Regions from separate parts of the Methylobacillus sp. genome, predicted to be linked through region 2. Evidence: riboswitches for the same ligand, from Rfam matches in the RefSeq annotation. Region 2 holds a riboswitch; the other holds the start of a gene.
The links. A riboswitch is a leader RNA that binds a small molecule or an ion and turns the genes downstream of it on or off. The one in region 2 is predicted to bind thiamine pyrophosphate.
Positions count from the first base shown of each region.

Region 1: it holds a riboswitch for thiamine pyrophosphate, as region 2 does, so the genes downstream of both, V7Z75_RS00860 (sodium:solute symporter family transporter) here and V7Z75_RS02815 (TonB-dependent siderophore receptor) in region 2, are expected to answer to the same signal.

Region 1 is NZ_DAIUFW010000001.1:165,746-173,448, forward strand. Features, by position in the region: gene V7Z75_RS00855 (mechanosensitive ion channel) at 1-348, opposite strand, end outside; gene V7Z75_RS00860 (sodium:solute symporter family transporter) at 445-1,896, opposite strand; TPP riboswitch at 1,946-2,049, opposite strand; TPP riboswitch at 2,156-2,261, shown strand; gene V7Z75_RS00865 (3-oxoacyl-ACP reductase) at 2,290-3,090, shown strand; gene V7Z75_RS00870 (LLM class flavin-dependent oxidoreductase) at 3,275-4,561, shown strand; gene V7Z75_RS00875 (MgtC/SapB family protein) at 4,632-5,894, shown strand; gene ogt (methylated-DNA--[protein]-cysteine S-methyltransferase) at 5,916-6,449, opposite strand; gene ahr (NADPH-dependent aldehyde reductase Ahr) at 6,515-7,531, opposite strand; gene V7Z75_RS00890 (DNA-3-methyladenine glycosylase 2) at 7,612-7,703, opposite strand, start outside.
Region 2 is NZ_DAIUFW010000002.1:100,091-107,793, reverse strand. Features, by position in the region: gene V7Z75_RS02825 (di-heme oxidoreductase family protein) at 1-498, shown strand, start outside; gene V7Z75_RS02820 (SulP family inorganic anion transporter) at 631-2,277, shown strand; TPP riboswitch at 2,406-2,505, shown strand; gene V7Z75_RS02815 (TonB-dependent siderophore receptor) at 2,572-4,794, shown strand; gene V7Z75_RS02810 (ATP-binding protein) at 5,297-5,851, opposite strand; gene pnuC (nicotinamide riboside transporter PnuC) at 5,848-6,456, opposite strand; gene V7Z75_RS02800 (DUF779 domain-containing protein) at 6,598-6,972, opposite strand; gene adh (aldehyde dehydrogenase) at 7,073-7,703, opposite strand, start outside.

The DNA of each region.
Region 1 (7,703 bases), on a different contig from region 2:
GCGCGGCGCATAGGCGAACATTTCGGTGAGCAGCGCAGCGAACGGGCCGGATACCATGGCCAAGTCGAGAGAATTGAGCACCGCGACGAAGGTGAACAACAGCACGATCCAGAACAGGCTGACGGCCACACCTTTTTCGATATCCACCGGCTTCCCGGTCTGCCCGGTCAATTGCGCAAAGCGGCGGTTGGTGCCTGCCATACCCAGGCCGCGCCGCACGCCGGCGCGCACCAGCACTGCGAACAGCCAGCCCAGCACGAGGATGGCCAGCGCGCCGAGCAGTTGAAGCATGTTGTCGCCGAGGCCGGTTTGTACCGCGCCCCACATACTGTTCCATTCCGTATTCATGCGATCCTCCCGTGTTGTTTAGATGACAATATCCGGTGTCTTACGGTCTAGATGATGGCCGCGTCGGGAAAGACTTGTCAACAAGGCCGTGCCATCTCAAAGCTGCTCGCTATCCAGTTTGCGGATGCCGCTGTTCAGCGTGGTGAGGTCGAAATGCTGTTGGCGGCGTTTAAGAAGGCGCATGAGGACAATCACGGCGACCGGGACCAGGGCGGCGAGCAGGAAGGATTCCAGCAAATGCGCCACCGGCTGGTTGGGCATGGGGAACATGGATAGGCCGGCGGCGAGCCCTGCAGTGGTGCCTATGACGGCTTCGCGGCCGGTGTGGGAGCGGCTGAACAGGCCGAAGAACACCGGGAATGCCGCGGCGGCGCATAGCAGGTCGGCGAGCAGGAACAGGTAGAGCACGCTGTAGCCTTGCGCGGCGACGATCAAGACGGGAACCGCAACCAGCAGCACCAGCCAGCGCGACAGGCGCATCAGGCTGGCGGCGCTGCTCCTCGGCATCACCCGGCCGATATCCACCGCCACGATGCTCGAGATGGCGCTGATGGCCGTGTCCGCGCTGCACATCACCAGCGAGATGCCTAGCGGAATCAGGGCGACGGCCAGCCAGAGCGGGATATTGGGCATGACCACGCTGAACAAGGCCACCGAGCTGTCGCCATCCGGTGTCATCGCCATGAAGGCCAGGCCGAACAGGCCCATGATGAAGATGAAGGGCACGACCAGCAGGCCGCCGAGCAGGAAGCCGTTGCGCATGGTGGGAATGTCCTTGGCGGAGTAGATGCGCTGCCAGTTGCCTTGGTGGAAGATGCCGGTGAGCAGGATGGCGACGAAGAAGGTCAGCCCGGCCTTGATGCCGCCGATATCCTCAAGGTTGATCAGCTGCGGCGCGGTTTGCTGCAGCTTTTCCGCGACCGGGGCAATGCCGCCGGTGGCCTGCCAGCCGATGAAGACCAGCGCCGCCAGCAACGGGATGATGATGACGATCTGCACCTTGTCGGTGAAGATGGAGGCGCGCAGGCCGCCGTAGGTGGTGTAGAGCAGGGTGAAGCCGAGCACGATGGCGGCGGTGGCCCAGAGCGGCACGGGCGCCAGCAATGTCACCATCTTGGCGATAGCGGTGATCTCGGCGCTCATGGCGATGAACAGGTAGAACAGCATGATGGTCAGTGCGAGCAGGTACATGGGCTTGCCGTAGCGCGCAACCAGGAATTCGGTGAGGGAGTGGCCGTTGGGCATCAGCTCGCGCATGCGCTTGCCAAGCGGGATCATGGCGATGCGCGGCGACATGGCGCCGATGGCGTAGCCGATCACGGCGGTCAGGCCGCCCCAGGTCGCCGCTTGCGCGGGCGAGAACAATATCCACGCGCCCAGCGACGAAGCCAGCAGGGTCATGATGCTGGCCAGCGTGCCCTGGCTGTTGCGCGCGACGATGTATTCTTCAAGGTTGCCGCGGAACCTGCGCGAATAGGCCATGCCGGCAATGGCAAAAACGGCGGCGAAAAAGACTAGCCAGGCGAGGGCGGCTTGTGTACTGAGCATTGCGTGGTGACTCCTGTAATCGACGAACGACAAGGAGTACGCACAATGATGGATGCGCTATTTCCTTCCCTTCGCCAGCATGATCTGGATCAAGTATTAAGGGTCATGGCAATTGCCATTTCTCAGCCGCAAGCGGCTCCCCTAGGATTGAAACGGCCCAATAAGGTTTTGCCGTTTCGGTGCCAGATTATAACGATTTTCATGGTGATTTTCACATGATGCCGGATGTAAATTCTTTATATTCCATGCTATGGTTCTGTCTTTCGGCACGGGGTGCCTTGTTGCAGTATCTGCTTTAGGGCTGAGAACACACCCGTATACCTGATCCAGATCATACTGGCGGAGGAATGCCTGTCGCAGCTTGCCTGCCTTGTAATTCCTTGCCATGGACCATTGCAAAGGAATCACATGGGCAATCCATCTTCACCGCTATTCCCGATTCAAGAACAACTCGTGCTCGTCACCGGCGCCGGCCGCGGGCTGGGCCGGCATATCGCCCGCGCTTTCCTCGACCAGGGGGCGGGCGTGGTCGTCAACTATCTTCACAGCGCGGAAGCCGCCGAGGCCTTGGCCAATGAAGCGCCGGGACAGGCTTTGGCGATCCAGGCGGACGTGAGCGATGCTGCTGCCGTGCGGGCGATGACAGAGCAGGCGCAAGCGCATTTCGGCAAGCCGATCACGGTTGTGGTCAATAATGCCCTGCCTGATTTCAAGTTCAACGGCGATGCGCGGGCGCATGCGCATGACCTTGGCTGGGAAGGGTTGCAGCAGCAATTCGAAGGCGTGGTGCGCGGCGCGCTCAATACCGTCCAGGCCTGTTTGCCCGGCATGCGCGCGCAGGGCGGCGGACGGGTAGTCAACATCGGCACCAACCTGTTCCAGAACCCGGTAGTGCCTTATCACGATTACACGGCGGCCAAGGCGGCGCTGCTTTCCCTGACGCGCACCTTGTCGCAGGACCTCGGGCCGGACGGCATTACCGTCAACATGGTATCGGGCGGCCTGCTGCGCACCACTGACGCCTCGGCCGCCACGCCGGATGCCGTGTTCGACCTGATTGCGGCGAGCACGCCGTTGCGCCGCGTCACCACGCCGGAAGAGTTCGCCGACGCGGTGCTTTTCTTCGCCTCGCCCTGGTCGCGCGCTGTGACGGGGCAGAACCTGGTGGTTGATGGCGGCCTGGTCAAGAACTAGCGCGGCTGACAAGACTTTCCTGGCGTTGTTACTCCGCCTTGCCGTACTAGTTGTACTCTCTGCGACGGGGCGCCTAGCGGATCGCTAAGCCAAGCTTTGTCAGCCACTCTTGATCGCACATGCTATCCGCTAATTCAGCGCCTGCCATTCCTGAATTCACTAAAGAGGCTCTTGTTCTGCCATGATGCACATCAACCTGTTCCTGTTCGGCTGCGGCCACCACAACGCGGCCTGGCGTCACCCGGATTCCCCGGTCGAGCGGCTGGGAGATATCCGCTATTACGAGGAAATGGCGCAGCTTGCCGAGCGTGGCAAGCTGGATGCGGTGTTCTTTGCCGACGGCCATGCCACCAACAACATCACCGACGGGCCGCGCTGGTTTCTGGAGCCGGTGACCACTTTGACGGCCATCAGCCGGGCGACTAGTCACATCGGCCTGGTGAGCACGATTTCCAGCACCTTCTTCACGCCGTTCCATGCCGCGCGGCTGATGGCTTCGCTCGACCATATTTCCGGCGGACGCGCGGCATGGAACGTGGTGACGTCCATGTTCGATGTGGAAGCGCGCAATCACGGCTACGAGGCCATGCCCGGCCACGCCGAGCGCTACGCGAGGGCGGACGAATTCATTCAGGCCGTGCTGCAATTGTGGGATAGCTGGGACGATGGCGCCTTGCTCAACGACCGCGCGGGGGATTACGTCGATGAAAGCCGGGTGCGGCAGATCAACCATCGCGGCAGGCATTTCATGGTGGATGGCCCCTTGACCGTGCCGCGTCCGCCGCAGGGCAACCCGGTGCTGTTCCAGGCGGGCGCTTCCGGCTTCGGCCGCGACCTGGCGGCGAAATACGCCGAGGCGATTTATGCCGTGGCCTACGACCTGCCTTCGGCCCAGGAATACTACAGCGACGTCAAGGCCAGGGTGAAGGCTGCGGGCCGCACGGTGGACGTGCCCATCCTGCCCGGACTGGTGACCTATGTCGGCTCGACGGAAGCGGAGGCGCGCGCCAAGCAGCGCGAGCTGGATGAACTGCTGCCTGCGGAAACCTCGTTGCGGCAATTGCAGTTGTTCATCGACCAGGACTGCATGGATTGGGAGCTGGATGCTCCGGTGCCGCCGTTGCCGCCACTGGAAGCTTTCACTGGCCCCAAGGGGCGCTATGCCACGGTGCTGCGCATCATCGAGACCGAGCGGCCCACGGTGCGCCAGTTGCTGGGCAGGTTGGCGGCGGGCGGCGGCCACTGCACCATGGTCGGCACGCCGGAACAGGTGGCGAACCAGATGGAGCACTGGTTCCGCAATGGCGGCGCGGACGGTTTCAATCTGATGCCGCCGTCGCAGCCGGACAGCGTGCGGGATTTTGTCGAACATGTGGTGCCGGTGCTGCAAAAGCGCGGCTTATTCCGTAAAGACTACGAGCACGCCACTCTGCGCGGCCACCTGGGGCTGGAGCGTCCCGCAAGAAAATAGCCCGTTGCCGCGTTTTTAGGCGTTGGACCATCATGTATGATGACGATTGCGCCATTTGAGAAAACATTCCATGTCCGAGCTGCTTTCCGTAGACATCATGCTCAACCTGCTCATCGCTTTGGGAGCAGGGCTGTTGATCGGGGCGGAGCGCGGCTGGCAGGAGCGCGACGAAAAGGAATCCTGCCAGAGCGCGGGAATCCGTACCTTCGCGCTAACCGGCCTATTGGGAGGCTTGACCACCTTGCTCAGCCAGTCTATGGGCATGGCGGTCTGGGTCACGGTGCTGCTGGCATTAATGCTGGTCGCCAGCCTTGCCTACGTGAGCGATTTGCGCCGTACCGGCGACCAGGGCATTACCAGCGAGCTGGCGTTGCTCATCACCTTCCTGCTCGGCAGCCTTGCATTGTCGGGTTACGCCATGCTTGCCAGCGCCGGGGCCGTGGTGGTTGCCTTGCTGCTCAGCCTCAAGAATGTCCTGCATTCCCTCCTCAAGCGCTTGAGCGAAGCCGAACTGTCCGGCGCGCTGAAGCTATTGTTCATATCCGTGGTCATGCTGCCGGTACTGCCCAACGAGACCTACGATCCCTGGCAGGTGTTCAATCCCTACACCACCTGGTGGATGGTGGTGCTGATCGCCGCCCTTAGCTTTATTGCCTATATCGCCGTGCGCCTCACAGGCACGCGCTACGGCTTGATGCTCACTGCTATCCTCGGCAGCCTGGTTTCCTCCACGGCCATGACATTGACCTTGTCGCGGTTGTCTTCCAAAAACCTATACAAATTGCTCGCTGCGGGATTGCTGGCGACGTCAGGCTTGATGTTCCCGCGCGTGCTGCTGGAAGTCGCAGTTGTGAACGCCTCCTTGCTGCTGCCGATCGCCTGGCCGCTGGGCATCATGTTCCTGGTCTATATGGCAGGGGCGGCTGTTTTCTGGCGGCGCGCTGTCAAGGAAGAGCCCGCAAACGCTGAAACTCCGCTGCGCAACCCGTTCGAGCTGGGTCCTGCGCTGCGGTTCGCCTTGCTGCTGACACTGATCCTGTTTCTGGTGGAGGCGGGCAGGCGCTATTGGGGAGATGCCGGTGTCTACCTGGTCTCCCTCCTGGCCGGGATCGCCGATGTGGATGCCATTACCTTGTCCCTGTCGCGCAGCGCGCAGCATGAGCTTGGTAGCCATGTCGCGGTGCAGGGCATCGTGCTGGCGGTCATCAGCAACAGTGTGCTCAAGGCCGCTTTGGTGGGTTTCATTGGCGGACGGGAGCTTGCATTGCGTACTTATCCGGTGGTCGCGATTGCCTTGTGCTCGGGCATGCTGGTGATGTGGCTAAGTGGGTGAGGCTGCGGCTCCAGCACTGATTTATATCAAGCTGCCAGTCATCATCCCGCTTTCATGCGCCAGCAGCCATTGCTTGCGCGGCAGCCCGCCGCCATAGCCGGTCAGGGATTGATTGGCGCCGATGACGCGATGGCAGGGAATGACGATGGAAATGGGGTTCGCGCCGTTGGCCATGCCCACGGCGCGAACCGCGGCAGGCTTGCCGATGCGTTGCGCCAGCGTGCCGTAACTGATGGTCTGGCCGTGCGGAATCTCCCGCAGCGCCTGCCATACCGCGCGCTGGAAATCCGTACCGCCCGTGGCATACGGAATCTGGTCGATGATGGCGATATTGCCGTCGAAATATTCCAACATGGCGCGCGTGGCCGCAGAAGTCTGGTTGGTTTCATGCAGGCTGATACTGTTGCCGTGATACTGACGCCTGAAGAATGTATGCATATCCTCTTCATGATCCTGCCAATCCAACGCGCGCAAGCGCTGTTGCTGATCGGTCACGATCAACATCTGGCCCAGCGGCGTGGCAACCCGTTCCAATAGAAAATCAAAATGTGTCATGCAAGACTCCAAGCAAAGTGAGCGCCGCCGTGAATTCCCGGCGGTGTGCCATGAGCATACTGCAATCAGGAAAAATCAGCATCCAGCACTACTCTGTATCGCGCATTGCCATCAGCCAGATGGCGCATGGCAGCATTCACTTGGCTCATGGGAAAATGCTCGACTTGCGGATAAATACGGTGGCGTGCAGCGAAACGCAGCATATCGGCAGTGGCGGATGGGCTGCCGTTGAGCGAGCCCGCTACCCTCTTTTGCCCGAAAATAAGGTCAATAGCCGAGATTTCCATAGGGTCGAGGATTGCACCGACAATCGCCATGCGGCCATTGGGCTTCAGGGTTTTCAGCAGTGCGGACCAATCCAGCAAATTATTGACGGTAATCAGCAGCAAATCCAGCGTATTGGCAGCTTTGACTATCTCTTCAGAATGACGGCTGTTGACGACATGGTGCGCGCCAAAGCCGCGGGCTTCGTCATATTTGGCGGGATTGGAGGTAAATGCCGTGACCTCACAGCCCCATGCCATGGCAAATTGCAGTCCAAGATGCCCGAGTCCGCCTATTCCGACAATACCTACGCTATCGGTTGGTTTGACGCCAAAGGTCAGCAGAGGTGTGAACACCGTTGCGCCCGCGCAAAGCAAGGGGCCAGCGGCGGTCATATCCAGGCTATCAGGCAATGGCACTGCCCAGGCCCAGTGTGCTCGCACCCGCTCCGCGAAACCGCCGTGGTGATTGACGATGGTGGGTTGTATGCTGCCGCAGAGGTTATGTTCTCCCGTTATGCAGGAGTGGCAGTGCATGCAACTACCGGCATTCCAGCCTATGCCTACCCGTTGCCCGAGTTGCAGACCCTTGACTTGCGGTCCCATGGCAACGATATGGCCGACTATCTCATGACCGGGAATCAGGGGGTAACGGGATAAGCCCCAGTCATTATTCAACATGGAAAGGTCAGAGTGGCACAGGCCGCAATGGGCCACCTTGATCTCGACCTCTTCCGCACCCAATGCAGAGGGAGAATATTGATAGGGCTGGAGTTCGGCATGAGGGGCAAGTGCTGCCCAGCTTCTGATCGGTTCCATGAGATTTCCTTTATTCGAATGGAGGAGGAAACACTATAAAGCTTGGCGAAAGGAAAAAAACTCCGATTCTTGCTATTGTGTCATGGTGCTTGCCATTGCCATAAATGCGCCGCGAGCAGCGCGCGCCACGGGCTGAATGGCTGTAACCAGCTTTCGGCGGATTTTTCGGTCA
Region 2 (7,703 bases):
GTGTCAGGCACGCCTGAAATCACCACTGAGCAGCTCGATAACATGGCGTTCTACCAACTGGCATCGGCCGCGCCTGCGCCGCGCCATCAGGACCAGCCTTTGGTACAGCGCGGCGCAATCCTTTTCCAGCAGGCGCAATGCGCAGCCTGCCACCGCCCCCAGATAAAGACAGGGGATTTCCCCAGATTGGCGGCGCTGAGTCAACAGACCATCGCCCCTTATACCGATTTGCTTCTGCACGACATGGGGCCAGAACTCGCGGATCACCGCCCGGATTTCGCGGCAAGCGGCAGTGAATGGCGCACGCCTCCCCTGTGGGGCATAGGCCTGGCTAAGCTGGTGGAGAAAAACGCGGGATTCCTGCACGACGTCCGCGCGCGCACCATTCTGGAAGCCATTCTCTGGCATGGCGGGGAAGCCGAGGAAGCAAAGGAGATGGTACGCGCCATGACGCCAGAAGAACGTCATGCCTTGCTGAGTTTCATCGAATCGCTGTAAACGGGCCCGCCCTGCTCGCCTTCAAAACTACTGATCTGCCTTGCAACTGTCTATAGCACACCGCATTGCCCGCATGACGGCATGAGTAGAAAAGCCCTATAATGTTTGCTTTATACATTTTCCCACCACATCATGATTGCCATCCTTGAAGCCAAGCACGCGGGTTTGCTCTCGCGTCAATATTGGTCCCGCAATATCATTTCAGGGCTGATCGTCGGCGTGGTGGCGCTACCGCTGGCCATGGCCTTTGCCATCGCCTCGGGCGCAAAGCCGGAACAAGGTTTATATACCGCGATCGTGGCTGGCACGCTCGCCTCCCTGTTTGGCGGCAGCCGCGTGCAAATTACCGGGCCGACCGGCGCATTCATCGTCATCCTGTCCGGCATCACCGCAAAGTATGGTATCGCGGGCCTGCAGATCGCCACACTGATGGCTGGTGTCATGCTGCTGGTCATGGGACTCACCCGCATGGGCAGCGTTATCCGCTATATCCCCGAGCCTGTCATCATCGGTTTCACCAGCGGCATTGCAGTGATTATCTTTGTCGGGCAATGGCAGGATTTTTTCGGACTCTCCCCGCAAGCCTCGCATCATTTTCATGAAAAACTGTTGCACTTGCTTGAGGCATTGCCGCATCTGCAATGGCAGACTGCATTACTTGGCATATTCACGCTGGCAGTGTTGATTTTCTCCAACCGCCGCTGGAAGAGAGTTCCTGGCCCACTGGTAGCGATTATCGCCGCAACACTGGTACAGTCCGTCTTCCACTTCAAGGAAGTCGCGACCATAGGTAGCGCATTTGGTGGCATTCCGCAGTCCTTGCCGCATTTTTCTCTGCCATCAGGCATCAGCCCTGCAACCATGATCGAATTGATTGGCCCGGCTTTCACCATTGCGCTGCTGGGGGCGATTGAATCATTGCTATCGGCCGTGGTGGCCGACAACCTGTCCGGCACACGCCATCAATCCAACCAGGAACTGATCGGCCAGGGCATTGCCAATATCGCCGCTCCCCTGTTCGGCGGATTCGCTGCCACTGGCGCGCTGGCCCGCACCGCCACCAATATCCGCAACGGAGCCAACAGCCCGCTTTCGGGCATCGTGCATGCGGCCACCCTGGTGCTGATCGTCATCCTGCTGGCGCCATTGGCGGTGAATATCCCGCTGGCGGCACTGGCAGCCATCCTGTTCGTGGTGGCCTATAACATGAGCGAGGCCACGCGTTTCCTGCATATGGTCAAGACCGCTCCACGCGCGGATGTTGCCGTGTTGCTGATCACGTTCCTTCTCACCGTGTTCAGCGATCTGGTGATTGCCGTCAATATCGGCGTCATGCTCGCCACGCTGCTGTTCATGAAGCGCATGGCCGACACGGTGAGCGTGACGCAACTGAGCGACGAGGACTTGCAACAGGAATACGGACAGCGCGAATGGCGCCTGCCATCCAGCATGCTGGTCTATCGCCTGGAAGGGCCGTTCTTCTTCGGCGCTGCCGAGCACCTGCAGCACCGCCTGCAAACCATACGCGAGGATACCGACACCATTGTGCTGAGGATGTCGCGCGTACCGATCATGGACGCCACCGGCATGCAGGCATTATGGAACCTGCTGGACACTTGCAGACAGCACCAGATCCGGCTGGTCATCACCGAAGCCAGACCCAATATCCTGGAAAAACTGCGCCGCGCAGGACTCACCAGCCAGATCGGCGAACCTAATGTGCTGCCGCACCTGCACTTACTATGGCCGGAAGCTCACTTTCCGGCCCATCGCCATTGAACAGGCTTTTACGCACAAACCTTTCCACATGGCTCACTTGAATACGCAGCCAATTGGCTGCCATGCGCGGCATCCAACCCTGTGCGCAACGAAAATTGGCATTTCTTCCACTTTCTTTGTTAGTATACGTCCCACGCTAGGGGTCCTGAAGAGCCGAATCTTCGGGTGAGAAATACCCTTGAACCTGACCTGGATAATGCCAGCGTAGGAAAGCGCAAAGCCACTCAAGGTCCATCCAGAGATTCTTTGTCCGTTCCCGCGCATGCTTGTCCCTAACGCGAGTGGAACCAAACAATGCCTGCTTTCCCTTTTCGTCAAAAACTCAGCGTGCTGGCCGTTGCCTGCGCTTTTGCGCCTGTTGCCCTGGCCCAGAGCGATGATGACAGCGATACCGCCTCCGCAGCGCCAAACGCATTGCCGGAAGTCGTCATCACCTCCGAATCTGCCCATGGCGTTGCCCGCAGCGCCAGCGTTGGCGGCTTCTCCGAAACACCGCTGTTGGAAACGCCAGCCTCGATCAATGTCATCACGCAGGAGCAGATGCAGGACCGCAGCGTGCGCTCGGCCACCGATGCCGTGAAGTGGGATGCTAGTGTGCAAAACTCCTACAATGCCGTTGGTCTGGCAGATTGGTTTGCGATTCGCGGATTCGTATTGGATCAGGGTGCCAACTATCGCAAGGACGGATTGGTGATTCTGGCGCAAGCCATGGTGCCGATGGAAAACAAGGAGCGCATCGAAATACTCAAAGGCCTGGCAGGCCTGCAATCAGGCATCGCTGCTGCAGGCGGCATGCTCAACTATGTGACCAAGCGCCCCACCGATACGCCGCTGCACACAGCAACCTTTGAGGTTCGCGAGCGCGGTACGGTATATAGCGCGGTAGATATTGGCGGACGCACTGAAAACGGTATCTTCGGTTATCGCATCAATGCTGCGGCGGAAGACATCAAATCCTATATTGATGGCTCAACAGGCCATCGTAACTTCATTTCAGGTGCGTTTGATTTCCACTTGAGTCCCCGTGCGCTCTTGCAGCTTGATCTGGATTATCAGCACAAATCGCAACTGACCGTGCCAGGCTTCCAGCTGCTTGGGCCGGAGCAGCGCATTCCGACAGGCATTCGTGCCAAGCAGATGCTCAATGATCAATCCTGGAGCAGCCCTGTCGTCGATGACAGCCACAATATCGGCGTGAAGTTCAACTACACGCTGAACGACCACTGGCGTACCACCTTGCAGGCCAACCAATCAGTGCTACATCGCGATGATGCCGTGGCTTTACCTTCGGGTTGCTGGAATTTTAATGATTTAGCCAATGCTCCAGCCTATTGTCCAACCAATGCAACGGTTGGATATGGCAGTAGTGGACAGTATGCCCTCTACGACCTGCGTCGTAAAAATGACAAGCGCTCCATCACCACCACCCAAGCACTGCTACAAGGCGATGCCATCACAGGCACGGTAAAGCACGATCTCACCGTTGGCCTTTCCACGCTGCGTCGTCGCGATCACTTTGCCGACTATGCGTTCCAGTATGTTGGCGATAGCAATATCTACAATCCTGTCTATTACGACAATTACTCAACAGCAGCCGTCAATCCCGTTCACTTGCGCCGTAAAGATGAAGAACGTGCGATTTTTGTGCAAGATGTCATGGCACTGAATGATCAGCTCAAGCTGCACGCGGGTGTACGTTATGTAGCACTCAAGCGCGATCAGTTCAATTCATCAGGGGTCACCACACGCAGTACCGATAACAACTTTATCTTGCCGAGTGCTGCACTGGTCTACAACCTCCAACCCACGGTGGCACTCTATGGCTCTTATGCAGAGGGTCTGGAGCCTGGGGGTGAGGCACCTACCGGCACTACGAATGCCGAGATCATCATGGACCCCAGCAAGTCTAGACAAATGGAGCTTGGCGTGAAAGCCGAGCCAACCAAGGATATCAACCTGTCGGCAGCCATCTTCCAGATCAAGCGCAATAATGAATATGTAGATGAACATCCGGGCGGCACATCAACCTATGTGGTCAACGGCACACAAGTCAACCGCGGCCTGGAATTCGCAGCCCAGGGGCGTGTCACGCGCGACTGGATGCTGGGCGCCAGCTTGACCGCGTTGCGGGCCAGGGCCGAAGGTACGGGCGACCCACGCATCGAAGGCAAGCAGGCAGGCAACGTACCAAGATTCAAATCCGCGGTGTATAGCGAATATGCATGGCCGGGCATCCCCGCCCTTAAGCTGAATGCAACATGGATTTACTCCGGCAGCAAATACTTCTCCCCAAGCAACGAGATCGCAAGCTTGAACAGAAAGGTGGACGGCTATCACGTGCTGAACCTGGGCGCGCGCTATATGGCCGAATTCGGCAGCACGGTCACGACCTTCCGCTTCGGCGTGGACAATGTGTTCAACAAATTTTATTGGGGCGATTCATCAAGCGCATTAGGCGGCTACCTGATCCCGGGCGCGCCACGCGTATTCCGCGTGTCGGCGCAGATTGATTTTTAACAGGCTGTTTTCACAGACTTTTCAAGGATACGCCGCCCCAGCATTTCTCTTTCTCACACACCTGTCATGCCGGACTGATCTGGCATCTTGTTGCATTCCCGCAAACGTCACGAGTTCCCGGCTCAAGGCCGGGATAACAAACAGTTGGGGAATTGGGGGTATGCCCCCTCAAAGCCAAGGGCCAGCGCAGCAATGCCAAGTCGCTGTTGCAGTTGGGTTCCCCGTCTGGCTGCGCCGAGTAGCGCAGCTTTTCATGGATTCAGGACTGGCGTCTGTTCGAGCGCAGCGAGTTCAGCCAGTCCCCATGAAAAGCGAGCAACGCAGGGTGCCCGGAGCTTAGCTCCGGGTCGCAGACAATCGGGGTCGCCTTTGCTTTGGTTACTTTCATTTGGCGAAGCAAATGAAAGTGACTCGCTGACAAGCGAAAAGCGGCCTGACAAGACTTAACCACCATGGAAGATATCCAAACCAAACCAGCCGTTGCAGGATGCATACGGTGAAATCACCGCGCAAAAGTATCTGCTTCATCAGCGGGCAAATGCAAACCCAGATAATCGACGGTCTGCATCACACGCTGTTGCAGACTGCCGTCAACGAGCAAATACGCAACCCCCGCATCATGCAACTTGCAGAGCAAGCGGGCATGCACCTGCTGGCGCACCTCATCGGATTCGCGCTGCAAACCGTCCGCGACCCAAGGCATGGTCGGCGCGGTGACAATGGTAGCGGCATAGTCGTGTTGTGCGGCCAGCGCCGTCAACGCACTGTCGGCCTGTCCGAAATAATGTTCGCTATAAACTGCCGTAATCAGCGGCGACGTGTCGCAGAACAGCAGGCGGTTGGCGTGCAATGCACTTTCCGCCTCGCGCGCGCGTTGCGTGGCGGCAATCAGGTATTGCTCGTCGGCATGCGGCGTACGTTGGTGCGTCTCGACAAATTCCCGCAGGTATTCCGGCACCCAGGCCGTGCGGTAATGCGCGGCAAGCGCGGCAGACAGCGCGGATTTTCCGGTGGATTCCGCGCCAAGGATGGCGATGTGCAGGATAGGATCACTCACGCCACCGCCTCCCCTGCCGTCAGCGATCGCTTCCAGGCGCGCAGGCCAAGCACAGCCAACAGCGCGAACAGGCCATAGAGCAAAGCAGTCAGGTACAGATGCTTGTGTAGGTAGAGGCCGATGTAAAGCCCATCAATCAGTATCCACATATGCCAGTTTTCCAGCACCTTGCGCCCCAATAGGCATTGCGCCACCAGGCTGCCCGCCGTCAGAAAGGCATCGGTATGCACGACATCGCTATCTGTGAAGGTGTGCAGGATGATGGCAATGACCACATAGGCCGCCAGCCAAGCGCTGACTGCCAAGCGCCATCCCTTGCGGGATAGGCGCGTGACGGCAACGCCCTGATGGTCGCGCCCGCCGAATAGCCATTGGTAAAGTCCCCAAAGCGATACGGCGATGAAGACAAACTGCAGCGCCATGTCGCCATAGATCTTGGCGTCGTAAAAGACAACGGCATATAACCCGGCAGAAATAATCGAAAATAGCCACGCCCACGGCGACTGCCGGATATTAAGCAACACCATCGCGATGGCGAGCGAGAAGGAAAGGATTTCCAGCAACGAGGTATGCAGGAAACCGAACAATAACAAGGGATCGTTCATGTAATGCCGTGATGCGGGATGTGGATTGAGCGCTGCTGTTCAGGGTTGCGGTACACAGAGCATCTTCTTCGCCCATTGTCCCTGATTGCTTGCGCATCGCGAAGCGTTACCTTCATGTACTGCCTTTAAACTGGTTTTACATCACCCGCACTGTTCCACAGGCTCCAAATCCTGCAGCTCTTCATCCGTGAACAGCCGCGAGCGGATGAGGAAATGCTTACCGGTCGCCTGCTCCAGCGAAAACATGCCACCGTGGCCGGGAATCGCATCTAGCGTGAGATGGGTGTGCTGCCAATACTCGAACTGGGTTTTATTCATATAGAACGGCACGCCGTGCACCACGCCGACCTTGACATCGGATGTGCCCAACAGGAATTCGCCTTCCTTCAGGCACATGGGCGCACTGCCCTCGCAACAGCCACCTGATTGGTGGAACATCAGGTTGCCGTGCCTGGCCCTCAATTCATCAATCAATGCGGCGGCAGCTGGCGTCGCCTCGATTCGGCTCGTACTCATTATCATTCCTCCTCACACTAATACATTCCCTAAAAACAACAACGCCTGGATTTGACTTTGCAAACCCAGGCGCAGGACTAAGCCGACGAGATATTAAGGCTTAAAAGAAACCCAGCGCGTCAGGGCTATAGCTGACAAGCAGGTTCTTGGTCTGCTGGTAGTGATCCAGCATCATGCGATGGTTTTCGCGGCCAATGCCGGACTGCTTGTAGCCACCGAATGCCGCATGCGCAGGATAAAGGTGGTAGCAGTTGGTCCAGACACGTCCAGCCTGAATGCCGCGGCCCACGCGGTAGGCTCGGCTGCCGTCGCGGGACCAGACACCTGCACCCAGGCCGTACATGGTGTCATTGGCAATTTCCAGCGCTTCCTTCTCGTCCTTGAAGGTCGTCACGGCCAATACCGGACCAAAAATCTCTTCCTGGAAGATACGCATCTTGTTATGGCCCTTGAACACGGTAGGCTCGATGTAATAACCATCGCTCAGCTCTCCGGACAGCTTGGTCTGCTTGCCGCCGGTCAGCAGTTGCGCGCCCTCTTCCTGACCCAGCTTGATATAGGACATGATGATCTCGACCTGCTCGCTGGAAGCCTGCGCGCCTATCATGGTAGTGGAGTCCAGCGGACTGCCCTGCTTGATGGCCTGCACGCGTTTCAAGGCGCGCTCCATGAATTTCTCGTAGATAGATTCCTGGATCAGGGCGCGGCTCGGACAGGTACATACCTCTCCC